4 regions of the Nonomuraea sp. B19D2 genome follow, and region 4 is predicted to be linked to each of the others. Evidence: predicted binding sites of a transcription regulator. Region 4 holds the regulator's gene; each other region holds the start of a gene.
The links. Region 4 encodes LexA, which represses DNA repair genes until DNA is damaged. Its sites were predicted from a motif close to TCGAACANNTGTTCGA; they were not measured.
Positions count from the first base shown of each region.

Region 1: the regulator LexA is predicted to act here: its motif matches at 1,605-1,620, upstream of ABN273_RS29250 (DUF6504 family protein).
Region 2: the regulator LexA is predicted to act here: its motif matches at 1,388-1,403, upstream of recA (recombinase RecA).
Region 3: the regulator LexA is predicted to act here: its motif matches at 1,318-1,333, upstream of ruvC (crossover junction endodeoxyribonuclease RuvC).

Region 1 covers NZ_JBEFAK010000017.1:87,486-91,022, forward strand. Annotated here, with positions in the region: gene ABN273_RS29245 (DNA polymerase III subunit alpha) at 1-1,271, opposite strand, end outside; gene ABN273_RS29250 (DUF6504 family protein) at 1,271-1,537, opposite strand; gene ABN273_RS29255 (serine/threonine-protein kinase) at 1,733-3,358, shown strand.
Region 2 covers NZ_JBEFAK010000008.1:287,276-290,812, reverse strand. Annotated here, with positions in the region: gene recA (recombinase RecA) at 187-1,275, opposite strand; gene ABN273_RS18205 (hypothetical protein) at 1,781-2,053, shown strand; gene ABN273_RS18200 (DUF3046 domain-containing protein) at 2,050-2,244, opposite strand; gene ABN273_RS18195 (hypothetical protein) at 2,289-2,483, shown strand; gene ABN273_RS18190 (VOC family protein) at 2,520-3,008, opposite strand; gene ABN273_RS18185 (ATP-dependent helicase) at 3,095-3,537, shown strand, end outside.
Region 3 covers NZ_JBEFAK010000012.1:156,558-160,094, forward strand. Annotated here, with positions in the region: gene ABN273_RS23370 (hypothetical protein) at 1-84, shown strand, start outside; gene ABN273_RS23375 (GNAT family N-acetyltransferase) at 96-1,238, shown strand; gene ruvC (crossover junction endodeoxyribonuclease RuvC) at 1,354-1,884, shown strand; gene ruvA (Holliday junction branch migration protein RuvA) at 2,033-2,653, shown strand; gene ruvB (Holliday junction branch migration DNA helicase RuvB) at 2,915-3,537, shown strand, end outside.
Region 4 covers NZ_JBEFAK010000015.1:99,489-103,025, reverse strand. Annotated here, with positions in the region: gene ABN273_RS26810 (family 43 glycosylhydrolase) at 1-1,094, shown strand, start outside; gene lexA (transcriptional repressor LexA) at 1,469-2,176, opposite strand; gene ABN273_RS26800 (LysM peptidoglycan-binding domain-containing protein) at 3,116-3,427, shown strand.

The sequences.
Region 1 (3,537 bases), on a different contig from region 4:
TCCGACAGGAAGCGCTCCATGAGCAGGCCGTGGTCGAGGGGGTTCACCTCGCCGATGCCGATGAGGTAGTTGACCAGACTGCCCGCGCCCGAGCCGCGGATGGCGCAGCGGACGCCCATGCCGCGGATCATGTCCGTGATGCCGGCGACGGCGATGAAATATCCGGACAGGCGCTTGCGCTCGATGATGGCCATCTCGTCCCTGAGGCGTCGTCTGGCGTCGCCGGAGCGGTCGAGGCCGCGTCTGATCAGCCCGTCCTCCACCCGGTGGCGCAGCAGCGGCACCGGGTCGCGGCCGATCTCGGGCAGGTGCAGGTCGGGCGGGTCGCTCCGCAGCGCGAGCAGCCCGTCCGGGTTCACCGAGCACGCCTCGGCCAGCCGCCTGGTGGTGAACAGCAGCCGCGCGACCCGCTCCTGGTCCGCGCCGCAGACCTTGGTCGCCACCTGGCGCATCTCCTTGGTGCTCTTGAGGTAGGCGTGGGAGGTCATGCGGTCCAGGTGGCGCGGGTGCAGCGGGACGAGCTGGCGGGCCGCGTCGAGCACGTCGCCGACCTGGTGGTCGGCCGGGTCGAGGTAGCGCACCGCGTTGGTCAGCACGGCGGGGACGCCCATGGACTCGGCCAGGCCGAGCATGCGCACGGCCGTGGTGGCGTCGCGGAAGCCGTACTGGTCGACCAGCTCGATCACCACTCCGGGCACCGCGGCGCGCCAGAGGCCGAGCAGCGTCCTGGCGTGCTCGTCGCGCCGCTCGGCCACCGCGCGGCCCACGTCGGACCTGGGGCCGAGCAGCACCACGAGCCCGTCCTCGGCGCCGAACCCGTGCTCCCCGCCCGGGCCTCCCGCCCACTCGCCGATCAGCTCGCGGCTCACCCTGGGCGTGCCGCGCTCGGCCGCGTAGTGCGCGGCCGTGACCAGGCGGCACAGGCGGGACCAGCCCTTGGCGCGGGCCAGCACCGTGACGCGGTCCTCGGCGTCCGGCCCGGTCTTGGGACGCGGCGCGCGCCGCCCGGGCATGTCCAGCCCGGGCACCCCGAGCCCCGGCAGCGGGGGTAGGGCGTCGAGTGCCAGGTTCACGCCGAAGACCGCGGAGATCCCGGCCTCCGCGCACGCCTGGGCGTGCTTGATCGCGCCGTAGAGCCCGTCGCGGTCGGTCAGGGCGAGGATGTCCATCCCGTGCTCGACCGCCCGGCTCACCAGCGCCTGGGGGAAGGCCGTGCCGAAGCGCATGGAGTACGCGGAGCACACGCTGAGGTGCGGGAACGGCGGCGCCATCAGTCCCACGCCCTCAGGAGCAGCCAGCCGCTGCCGGCGGTGTCGTAACGCAGCTCGTACGAGCCCACCTCACGCCCGGGGCTGGCCTCCACCCGCCAGAACTTGCGCTCACCCGGATCGCCGTCGCCGGTCTTCCACCACTCGCGCGCGACCACCCAGTGGTCGAGGACCCGGCGGACGAGATAGAGCCGGTCGCGCCAGACGAACTGGGTCGGCTCCCCGTCCCTGGTCCACACCTCTATCGGATCGCCATAGAGTCTGCTCAAGACGCTTTCTCCCCGCGGCTCTGGTCGTATGCTGAGCCACCCGGGGGAAGACGGGTGCGCTTATAAGTCGAACATATGTTCTTACGGCTTCCAGCGCAAGTCGTACGCTGGGTTCGTCACCCCGGCTCCTTCCCTCACACAAGGGCGTACACGTCCACCTGCGAGGCCCGCGACGTATCGGTAAGCTTGCGCGGCGTGAGCGGTGAAACCTCCCACATTGGGCGCTACAGGTTACTTAGCGTGCTGGGGCGCGGCGGCATGGGCACGGTCCATCTCGCCGAGGACCCCGCTGGGCAGCGGGTCGCCGTCAAAGTGATCAACCCGGAGCTGACCCAGCACGAGCAGTTCCGCATGCGCTTTCGCAGGGAGGCGGACGCCGCCCGGAGGGTGCGCAGGTTCTGCACGGCCGCGGTGCTCGAGGCCGCTCTCGACGGCGACCAGCTCTACGTCGTCACCGAGTACGTGCCGGGGCCGAACCTCGAAGCGGCCGTGGGCCAGTCCGGCCCCCTGCGCGGCTCCAGCCTCGACGCGCTGGCCGTCAGCGTGGCCACCGCCCTGACCGCCATCCACGGCGCCGGGGTGGTGCACAGGGACCTCAAGCCGTCGAACGTGCTGCTGTCGCCGGTCGGACCACGCGTGATCGACTTCGGCATCGCGCGGGCGCTCGACACGCTGGGCGGCGTCACGGGCACCGGCGAGCTGGTCGGCACGCCCCGCTACATGGCTCCCGAGGTGCTGCGGGGCGAGCCGGTGTCCCCGGCCTGCGACGTGTTCTCGTGGGGCAGCCTGATCGCGTTCGCCGCCAGCGGGAGGGCGCCGTTCGGCGGCGACACGCTGCCCGCGATCGTCTATCAGGTGCTCAACACCGAGCCGAACCTGGACGACGTCGATCCCGCCCTGCGCGAGCTGGTCAGGGCGGCGCTGCACAAGGACCCGGCCATGCGGCCCACCGCGCAGCAGCTGCTCGACCACCTCGTCGGGCGGTCGGCCGCGCCCGAGCAGGCGGCGCAGACCGTGCAGGTGGCCTGGCAGCAGGCCACGACGGCGTACACGTCCGTCCAGCAGCCGTCCAAGGGCGGCCGCGCCAAGCTGATCGCCGGGATCGCCGCGGCCACGGCGGTGCTCGTGGCCGGGTCCGTGGCCGCGTGGGCGGTGTTCGCCCCCAGCGGGCCGCCCGACGACCTGGGCGTTCTCTACCGCGAGGACTTCACGCAGACCTCCGGCGGCTGGACCGGCACGTACGACCCCGACGCCTCGGCCAGCTACGGATACCGGACGGACGGAACATACGGGCTGGATGTCGAGAAGGGATCGGAAGAGCGGTGGGCGAAGGCCCCCATACCCTTCCTCATCGCCAAGCCGACCGGCACGCCCAGCCCCTCGGCCACGCCCACGCCGATGTTGCCGTCTTCCGTCGTCGTCGCCGTCACCGCCGAGGTCAAGAGGCACACCGGCACCGGCGAGTACGGCGTGTACTGCCACAACGTGGACGATGACGACACGTACTACGAGTTCGCCCTCGACACGACGGGAAAGGCCAGGATCCGGCGCATCGTGGACGGGGCCGGCGGCACGCTGGCCCAGCCGGTGCAGGTGGACGAGCTGCCCGGCAAGGCCCGGCTGGTGGCGTCGTGCGAGCAGGTCGGATCGGCCGTGCGGCTGACGATGTGGGTGAACGACCAGCAGGTCCACCAGGTGGATGACCCGAACGGGCTCGGGAACGGCTACGTGGGGCTCTTCGCCCGTACGCCGAAGGACGAGAGGTCGATGCTGAAGACGACGTTCGACGACTTCGAGCTACGCGGCCAGAAGGAACCCTAGAGGATCGGTGACGGTGCCATGCGGCAGGCCGAGCCTCATGGGCTGACGGCTGGGCCCGACGGGGCGATCTGGGTGGCCCTGGAGGCGGGCGCCCTGGCCAGGATCGGCTGACGGACTGCGGCTGGAGGGCGATCGACTTTCGACCCGGGTGGAATGATCCGGCAGCCGCGGAGTTGACT
Region 2 (3,537 bases), on a different contig from region 4:
GTTGGCGGGCGCGGTGATCGCGCCACTCGTCGACCGATGGCCAGCCGTCCGTGGACGAGCGGGCCAGGTCGCGGCCCCAGGACGGGGACGGCGGAGGGGGGCCGGGCCGGGCGCCCCGGGATTGGGGCGCCTGTGGCCGGTCTGGGTCACTCATGGGGTGGACGGGGTCACTCATGGGGTGGGCGATCAGACGTCACCCGGCTTCGGGGTGGACTTCGAGCCGCGGCCGGAAGGAGCGGCGGCCGGGGCGGGGGCTGCGGCTTCGGCGGGGGCGTCGAGGCGGGGGCCCACGCCCAGCTTGTCCTTGATCTTCTTCTCGATCTCGTTGGCCATGTCGGGGTGGTTCTTCAGGAAGTTGCGGGCGTTTTCCTTGCCCTGGCCGAGCTGGTCGCCCTCGTACGTGTACCAGGCGCCGGACTTGCGGACGAAGCCGTGCTCCACGCCCATGTCGATGAGGCCGCCCTCGCGGGAGATGCCCACGCCGTAGAGGATGTCGAAGTCGGCGACGCGGAAGGGCGGGGCCATCTTGTTCTTCACGACCTTGACCCGGGTGCGGTTGCCGACCGCCTCCGTGCCGTCCTTGAGGGTCTCGATGCGGCGGATGTCCATCCGGACCGAGGCGTAGAACTTGAGCGCCTTACCGCCGGTCGTCGTCTCGGGGCTGCCGAACATGACGCCGATCTTCTCGCGGAGCTGGTTGATGAAGATGGCGGTGGTGCCCGTGCTGTTGAGCGCGCCGGCGACCTTGCGCAGGGCCTGGGACATGAGGCGGGCCTGGAGGCCGACGTGGCTGTCACCCATCTCGCCCTCGATCTCGGCCTTGGGCACCAGCGCGGCCACCGAGTCGATGACGATGATGTCGACGGCGCCGGACCTGATCAGCATGTCGGCGATCTCCAGCGCCTGCTCGCCGGTGTCGGGCTGGGAGACCAGCAGGGCGTCGGTGTCGACCCCCAGCTTCTTGGCGTATTCGGGGTCGAGGGCGTGCTCGGCGTCGATGAACGCCGCGATGCCGCCGGCCCGCTGGGCATTGGCCACCGCGTGCAGGGCGATCGTGGTCTTACCCGAAGACTCGGGGCCGTAGATCTCGACGATGCGGCCGCGCGGCAGGCCGCCGATGCCGAGGGCCACGTCAAGGGAGATCGACCCCGTGGGGATCACCTCGATGGGAGCTCGGGCGTCGTCGCCCAGGCGCATCACTGAGCCCTTGCCGAACTGTCGCTCGATCTGAGCGAGGGCGGTCTCGAGGGCCTTCTCGCGGTCGTTGATAGCCATGGGAACTCCCCCTGGAGGGTCGTGGTCCGATCAGTCGAGTGAAAGCTACGGCCTGCCACCGACATTTTCTGCGACTGCCGGGGAAGACGTGGCCCGGCGGAGTCAATCGTAGCCGAACGGCTGTTCGATCACAGCAGGAACACGCAGGTCGCCGTCAAGCTCCCGTGTTCGGGGAGGTGAGTCGTCCTTCTTCCTCGCCGGGGCAGTGTGCCGGGCCTGTGCACTGGGGGTGGTGCACTCGGGGCGGTGCACCGGTGCCGTGCCGGGCAGTGTGCCGGGCCTGTGCACTGGGGGTGGTGCGCTCGGGGCGGTGCACCGGTGCCGTGCCGGGGCGCTGTGCCGGGCTTGTGCGCTCGGGCGGTGTGCCGGGGCGGTGTGCCATCGGTCGCCTGCGAGCCCCCTCCGTATCCTCACGAACACGCCCGGCCGATGTTGGTCTCCAACGTGTTGCACGCGCGGTGAGCTGGGGAGACTCACTGCAGGGGCGAGGGGTCGGAGGTGGCGAGTGGCGAGCGGCTACACCAGGGAACGACGCACCCGTCTTGAGGCGCTCGCCGAGTTGCTCCCCCATCATGGCCTGGTCAGCCGCATGGTAGGCACCGAGGATCCGGTGTTGTGGGTCTGGCACCCGCGCACCGGCCGCCAGACGATCATCTTCGCCACCCCGTCGCACCGCGGATGGTTGTTCCTGTGGTCGCCCGGCGGGCAGGGCAGCGCGGACGAGTTGGAGCTCACGGCCGCCACGCTGCGGCAGACCCTCGACATGGCGCAGACTTAGCGCAGCTTGGGCGAGACGTTCTCCACCTGGCAGACCGCGCGCCAGACGGTCTTGGCGCTCTCACCGTCGGCCAGCGCCTGCATGACGGTCCGCCCGCCGAGCGGCGCGAGCACGTAGTCGCGCGCCCACGATTCGGCGTACGTCTCCCCGAAATGAGCGTTCATCCGTCTCCAGAACTCCGTCAGGCGCATGAATCCAAGTATGGAATCGCCCGGGGCGTGGGTAAGACATCCCCATGCCAAAGACCCCCAAGTCTTCACCCCCGAAGACAGCCAAGACGAAGGCCAACAGGGCCAAACGCCGCCGGCTGCTGCTCGTGCTGCGCCTCGCCGTACAGAAGGAGAAGGCGGAGCGATCGGAAAGGCATGCCGGCATCAGGCAGGCGCCCCGTGCGGGCAAGCCCCGCACGCGCCGGCCGTCGCGACGCTAGGGCGTCAACGAGCGTCGAACCATCGTCGAACCGCGGTCACAGCACACGTGAGCCGTACATCTCACCGAGATGGTCGGCGAGCAGCTCCAGCCGGGCGCCGTCGGGGTCCTTGAAGTAAATGGAGGCGCCGCTCTCTATCTGGTGCGGCACGCCGGCCATCTCCAGCTTTCCGCGCAGACGTTCCCACGTGGCGGGGTCGACGGAGATCGCGACGTGGTGCAGCCCGCCCAGCACCTCCTGGTACGGCCCCAGGTCGAGCCCGGGGAAGTCGAAGAACGCGAGCAGGTTGCCGTTGCCGATGTCGAAGAAGAAGTGGTTCGAGCCCTTGTAGTCGCGGTTCTCGATGATCTCGGTGAGCGGAAACTCCAGAAGCTCCTGGTAGAACTTGATGGTTCGTTCCACGTCCGACGAGAGCAGGGCCATGTGGTGCAGGCCGCGCGCGCTGCTCGATGGCCGGTGCGGTAAGACGTAACGCCGCCTGAGCTCCGCACGGCGGGCTTCGATGGCCGCATAGTCGATGGTCACGGTCGCTGTATGTCCGCCAAGGCCCCCGCTCAACCGCCCGTCGCGGCGCCAATGCGGTTTCTGTCGGTGGCGCGAGGCAATATGTGCTGGTGAGCTCCCTTGACCAGTTCAGCCAGGTGACCAGGCAATGGTTCGCCGGAGCCTTCCAAGCACCCACGGCCGCCCAGGAGGGGGCGTGGGAGTCGATCTCGCGCGGCGACAACACCCTGGTCGTCGCACCCACCGGCTCGGGCAAGACGCTGGCGGCGTTCCTGTGGTCACTCGACAGGCTGGCGTCCCAGCACGCCGGCCCCGCCGAGCCGCAGCACGCCGACCCCGCCCACAAGCCGGAGTCCGCCGGTCCCGCCCACAAGTCCCTCGGCAAGTCGGAGCCCCGCAAGGGGACGCGGGTGCTCTACGTGTCGCCGCTCAAGGCGCTGGCCGTCGACGTGGAGCGCAACCTGCGTGCCCCGCTGGCCGGGCTCAGGCAGACGGCGCGCCGGCTGGGCCTGCCGGTGCCGGAGATCTCGGTGGCGATCCGCTCGGGCGA
Region 3 (3,537 bases), on a different contig from region 4:
GCGGTCGTGGCCGCCCAGCTGCTCTACCTGGACAGGCTCGCTATCACGACAAATGGTTCGCGGCCGCGTACCCCCGCTGCATAAGTTGTCTTTTCGTGGAAATTCGCGACCTGACTCCTGAGGATCTGGACGACGTCCTCGACATCCGCAAGCGCTCGTTCGGCCCGCTGGCCGCGGGCGACGCCGACAGGTGGCGCCAGGCGGTGTTCCCGGCGCTCGGCGAGGGCCGCTACCTGGGCGCGTTCGACGGCTCCAGGCTCGCCGGCGCGGCCCGGCTGCGCCAGTTCACGCAGTGGTGGCACGGCAAGCCGCAGCCGATGGCGGGGATCCAGGGGGTCACCATCAACCCCGAGGACCGCGGCCGCGGCCTGGGCACCCGGCTCATGCGTGCCGTCGTCGAACGGGCCGCCGCGCTCGGCGACGCGGTCTCCGCCCTCTACCCGGCGACCACGCCCCTCTACCGCTCGGTCGGCTACGAGCACGCCGGGGCCCAGCACAACGTGACGCTCCCCGCCGAGGCGCTGCGCCAGATCAGACCGTCCGGGCAGGTCAAGCTGCGCAGGATGGGCCCGGGCGACGCCGCCGAGCTCGTCTCCGTGCTCCACCGCGTCCACGCCGCCGCCCGCTCCAGCGGCCCCGTCACCTGGGACGAGGGCACCTGGAGCCTGTGGCTGGGGATCGAGGACGACTTCCTCTACCTCGCCGAGGACGGCTTCGTCGTCTACCGCTGGCGCGGCGACGACCTCCTGGTCGACAACCTCGTCGCCGGCTCCGGCGAGACCGCCAGGGCCCTGTGGTCCATGGTGGGCAGCGCGTCGTCGATCGCGCGCAACGTCGTCGCCCCCGTGGCCCCGGACGACCCGGTGCTGTGGCTGCTGCGCGAGCGGTCCAAGGAGGAGGTGAAGCAGGCGCGGTGGATGTTCAGGGTGCTGGACGTGGCCGCCGCGGTCGAGCGCCGGGGCTATCCGGCACACGTGACCTGCGACGCCGTGGTCACCGTGGAGGACCCGTTGCTGGGCGGGGGGACGTGGCGGCTGGAGTTCGCGGGCGGGTCCTGCGCGGCCACCGCGGTCTCCGAGCCTGGGGTCGTGCTCAGCGTGAACGCGTTCTCGGCGCTGTATGCCGGGGTCCCGACGGCCACGCTGCGGATGAGCGGGCTCATGTCCGGCGACGAACGGTACGACGAGGCCCTCGACACGGCCTTCGCCGCGAAGCCGTACATGCTGGACTCCTTCTGACCGCTCAGGGTCGGTCGATTCCCCGGGCGTACGGGCGGTTCCCGGTGCGTGGGCACCGCTGCCGGGGTAGAGTCTCGTGCCGAACAGATGTTCGGCAGTGCGGGAGGGGTGGCCGGTGCGGGTGATGGGCGTCGATCCCGGGCTGACCCGGTGCGGCGTGGGCGCCGTGGAGGGGCGGCCTGGCGCGCCGCTGCGGCTGGTGGCCGTCGGGGTGGTGCGCACCGGAGCCGACGAGGAGCTCGGCGCCCGGCTCGTCGGCATCGAGGCCGGGATCGAGCAGTGGCTCGACGAGGTACGGCCCGACGCGGTGGCGGTCGAGCGCGTCTTCAGCCAGCACAACGTACGCACCGTCATGGGCACCGCCCAGGCCGCCGGGATCGCCGTGCTGTGCGCGGCCCGGCGCGGGCTGCCGGTGGCGCTGCACACGCCGTCCGAGGTCAAGGCGGCCATCACCGGCAGCGGCACGGCCGACAAGAAGCAGATCGGCGCCATGGTCACCCGGCTGCTGCGCCTGACGGAGATGCCGAGGCCCGCCGACGCGGCCGACGCCCTCGCCCTGGCCATCTGCCACGTCTGGCGCGGCGGCGCCCAGCACCGCCTCGCCGCCGCCCTGGCCAAGGCCACCCGGAAGGACACCAGGTCGTGACGTTCCCGGAGACGGGCCTTGCGGGCGATGCGACGCGCCACCGCACCGCGGGCCCGCGGCGTGTCGTCACCGGTCATGCGAGAGGATGTCGGGCTGTGACCCTTGCCGGCGGCGTGCGGGCCGTGGCGGCGTGGAAGGATGGTGGGCTGTGATCGCGTCGGTGTCGGGCAAGGTGACCGCGATCGCTCCCGACGGAGCCGTGATCGAGGTCGGCGGCGTCGGCATCCTCACCCACTGCACTCCAGGCACGCTCGCCACGCTGCGGGTCGGCGAGGAGGCGCGCCTGGCCACGTCGCTGGTGGTGCGGGAGGAGTCGCTCACGCTCTACGGGTTCGCCACCGACGACGAGCGGGCCGTGTTCGAGCTGCTGCAGACGGCCAGCGGGGTCGGGCCCAAGCTGGCGCTGGCGATGCTCGCCGTGCACACGCCCAACGCGCTGCGCGTCGCCGTGGCCAGTGCCGACCTCAAGGCGCTCACGCAGGTGCCGGGGATCGGGCAGAAAGGGGCACAGCGGATCGTGCTGGAGCTTAAGGACCGGCTCGGCACGCCCGAGGAGGCCGTCAACGCCGCGCTCAACGGGGAGCGGCGGGCGGCGGCGTGGCGCGAGCAGGTCCACTCGGGACTGGTGGGGCTGGGCTACTCGAGCAAGGACGCCGACGAGGCCGTCGCCACCGTGGAGCCGCGCGCCGACGCCGACCTCGCCGCCGGCCGCCAGCCCCAGGTCGCCGCGCTCCTGAAGGCCGCACTCCAAGCCCTGAGCCTTCGATGACCGCGCCCGTCATCTGTCCGCACGGCGGGACCGGCGTGTCCGTGCACGCCGAGGCCGGTTTCCGTCTGTCATGGCCGGTCGTGAACGGCCACGGGCTGCTCGCCGTGACGGGCCAGACGTGGGTCCGGCGCCGTGGCCCGGCTCGGCGCCGTCGGCATCGCGCCGAGCCCCGCCGCACGACATCCCGTCGGGCGTTTCGCCGTTGTGGTGTGGTGACGGGAGCGAGTGCCGGTGGGGGAGCTGCCTGGAGGAGGTGGGGACGTGGGGTTTGAGCGGGAGCTCGTGTCGCCCGATGCCGGGGGTGATGAGCTGCAGATCGAGGCGGCGCTCCGGCCCAAGCGGCTGGGCGAGTTCATCGGCCAGGGCCGCGTGCGTGAGCAGCTCTCCCTGGTGCTCGAGAGCGCGTTGCGCAGGCAGCGGCCGCCCGATCACGTGCTGATGAGCGGGTCGCCGGGGCTGGGCAAGACCACGCTCGCCATGATCATCGCGGCGGAGCTCAACGCGCCGCTCAGGATCACCTCGGGGCCCGCGCTGGAGAGGGCCGGGGATCTCGCCGCCATCCTGTCCACGCTCGCCGAGGGCGAGGTGCTGTTCATCGACGAGATCCACCGGATGGCCAGGCCCGCAGAAGAGATGCTCTACCTCGCCATGGAGGACTTCAGGGTCGACATCGTCGTCGGCAAGGGGCCGGGAGCCACGGCGATCCCGCTGGACATCGCGCCGTTCACGCTCGTCGGCGCCACCACGCGCGCAGGGCTGCTGCCGGCGCCGCTGCGCGACCGGTTCGGGTTCACCGCGCACATGGACTTCTACGAGGTCAGCGAGCTCGAGCAGGTGCTTTACCGGTCGGCCAAGTTGCTCGGCGTCACGCTTCCTGAGGACGG
Region 4 (3,537 bases):
CGGCCGGGCGGGCCGACGACGTCTGGCGGATCCGGATGTACGTGCTGGAGAGCACCGCCGCCAACCCGCTGACCGGTTCCTGGACCGAGCGTGGCCGCATCGCCACGCCCTGGGACACGTTCTCGCTGGACGCCACCACGTTCGTCGCGAACGGCGTGCGCTACCTGCTCTGGGCCCAGCAGGAGCCGGGCATCGCCACCAACTCCAACCTGTACATCGCCCGCATGGGCGCCAGCCCGTGGACGATCACCGGCGCCACGACCCGCCTGACCGTGCCGACGCTGGCGTGGGAGACGCGCGGCTACAAGGTGGCCGAGGGCCCTTCGGTGCTGCAGCGCAACGGCCGGCTCTTCCTGACGTACTCCGCGAGTGCCACGGACGCCAACTACTGCCTCGGCCTGCTGACCGCCTCCGCCTCGGCTGACCCGCTGCAGGCGTCCTCCTGGACGAAGAGCCCGAACCCGGTCTTCGCCAGCAGCGCCGCGACCAGCCAGTACGGGCCTGGCCACAACTCCTTCACGACCTCGGAGGACGGGCAGAGCGACATCCTCGTCTACCACGACCGGAACTACCGCGACATCTCGGGCGACCCGCTGAACGACCCGAACCGGCGTACACGGGTGCAGAAGGTGTACTGGCGGGCGGACGGGACGCCTGACTTCGGCATCCCGGTGCCCGACGGGGCGACGCCGGTGCGGCTGATGTCGTACGACACGCCAGGACAGGCGCTGCGGCACTGGGACTACCGGGTGCGGCTGGAGGGCAACATCTCACCGCTGGCCGACTCCCAGTTCCGGCTCGTCACGGGGCTGTCGGGCGCGGGGACGGTCTCGCTGGAGTCGACCAACTTCCCGGGGTACTACCTGCGGCACCGGAATTTCGAGGCGTGGGTGGAACGGCGGGACGGGACCGGCCTTTTCGACGCGGACGCCAGTTTCGCGCGCCGCGCGGGGCTGGCGGGCTCGAGCACGGTGTCGCTGGAGTCCGTGAACTTTCCCGGGTATTTTCTGCGGCATCGGGCGGGGCTGGTGTGGGGGGAGCAGAACGACGGCACCAGCGCCTTCAAGGGGAACGCGAGCTTCGTACTGGAGTGAGCGACTGGCCGCCGTCTGCGGGTGATCGTCGCACGCGATCGCGGCACGATGGGGCACACCCGCAAACGCCGCCTATGCCACAGCCTCAGACGAGGCCGAGCGCGAAACGGACGTCGGAGGCGACGCATCGCCCAGTTGGCGACATCGTGAGACGGCGCAGCCGAGCACGGGCACCGGCGAACGCGCCGCCCACTCGGACCACGGTGCAGCCGGACGACATCGTGAGACGCCGGAGCCGGTGCCAAGGCGTGCCGTTGGTGGCGACACGGTAGTGCCCGCGAGGTCGTCGTACCCCGCGGGTGGTGTGTTTGGCGCGCGCCGGAGCGCGGCGCGTGCCATATGACGCGCGCCGAGGCCCTACGAGCCGTGGCCGGCTACAACCGGCGCAGGACTGCTACGACCTTGCCCAGGACGCTGGCCTCGTCGCCGGGGATGGGCTCGTAGTTGGAGTTGTGCGGGACGAGCCAGACGTGGCCGTCCTTGCGCTTGAAGGTCTTGACGGTGGCCTCGCCCTCGATCATGGCGGCCACGATGTCGCCGCTCTCCGCCACCGGCTGCTGCCGCACGACCACCCAGTCGCCGTCGGCGATGGCGGCCTCGATCATCGAGTCACCGCTGACCTGCAACAGGAACAGCGTGCCCTCGCCGACGAGCTGCTTGGGCAGCGCGAAGACGTCTTCGACGCTCTCCTCGGCCAGGATCGGACCACCGGCGGCGATGCGGCCGACGAGCGGGACGTAAGCCGCCGTGGGACGGTTGATCGTCGGCTCTTCGTCGGTCGCGTCGGGGTCGACCCACAGCACGGGCTCGCCCGGGAGGCGCACCTCGAGCGCGCGCGGCCGGTGCGGGTCGCGTCGCAGGTAGCCCTTGCGCTGCAGCGCCGTCAACTGGTGCGACACGCTCGACGTGCTGGTCAGCTGAACCGCCTCGCCGATCTCGCGCATGGAGGGCGGATAGCCGCGCTGTTGCACCGAGTCGCGGATGACTTCGAGGATCTTGCGCTGCCTGGGCGTCAGGCCCAGGGCATCGCGCCGGCGCACCGCGAGGTCGCTGACCCCGTTCGCGCCATCCCGCTCACTCATGCTCTTCCTCCTCCTCGCCTGGCGGCCCGCCTCACCGGCGAACCTCCCGGTCCGTGGTCCTGATGTCGCACACAGCGACCGTATCGCTGTTGAAGATCATCTTCAAACAATTGTTCGAGTCTTCCTCGAAATTGTCGCCTGCGTGGTGTACAACATCGTACGGGAGTTCGATCGACATCGTGTTCGATTTGCTGATCTTTATTTGGCCTTTCCCTCAGGCCGCACGGCAGGAGGTCAACCATGCGAACGCCCACAAAAGCGGACACGACCAGCCAAGACGCCAAACGACTCACACTCATCGCCGATGCCACGCAGAGTAACGATCGACGAGACAATACGCGGACGGGGGCCGGTTTCCGCGGCAATTCCGGGAAGAGGTTGGGGCCCCGTTCGAGTCGCGGGGGAAGGCCCCATTTGCGATTGGTCCCGCCTCCGCGTGCCGGCGCCGACGCGGCCGCGACCGTACCGCCGGGCAGGGGAGGAGCCCGTGCGGACGCAGGCGACGAAACGGCCGCCGCCCGCAGCTCCGGCGAGGGCCGGCGGCAACGGCGCCCCAGGGGTGGTGCCGACGCGGATCGGGGGATGGGGATGAACGATCGAGGGGTGGTGCGGGCGCCGGCCGCCGACGCGCGGCCGCGGGCAGCCGCGAAAGGGGGCGGTCTGGGAGTTTCCGGGGCAAGGAAGACGGCGGGTAGACGCGGGGTCGCTGGTCCTCGGGGTGGTGGCGAGGGCGCTTCGGAGGATCTTCGGGGCGGTCGCGCAGGTGTCGCCGGAACGCGGGGAGGCGCTCGTGGCGCAGGGGAAGGCGGCGTGCGGGGCGGGCGTTCGCGGCGTGGTGCCGGCGTCGGGAGGCGGAGCAGTCGGCGGTGGGGTCGCCGAGCCGCGAGGTGGCGTGCGCGGCGGGCATCGGCGCGAGTGCGCCGGCGGTCCGCTCCGCCGTTGCGGCTGACCCGGCGCGGGCGCGTCGTGCTGGTGGTCGCGATGGCGTTGCTGTCACTGGGCGGGTTCTGGCTCGGCACGCGCGCGGTCGGGCATGCGGCGGTCCAGGTCGTCGTGACCAGCCACGCCGGCCTGCCGTGGGTTGAAGTGCGCGAGGGCGACACGTTGTGGCGCATCGCCGAGGCGCTCACCCAGGGGGACGATCCGGGTCCTGTCGTGGAGGAGATCAAGCGCCTCAACGGGCTGCCCGGCTCACTCATCCGGCCCGGCACCCGACTCTACGTTCCGGACGACACCGCCGCTTTACGCTGATCGCCCACTCCTGCGCCCCGGGGTGGCATCGGTCCCCAAGGTTGATCGCCCACCTCCGTGTCTGCCGGTGGCAGTGTGTCCTTGGGTTGACTGCCCGCCTCTGCGTGCAG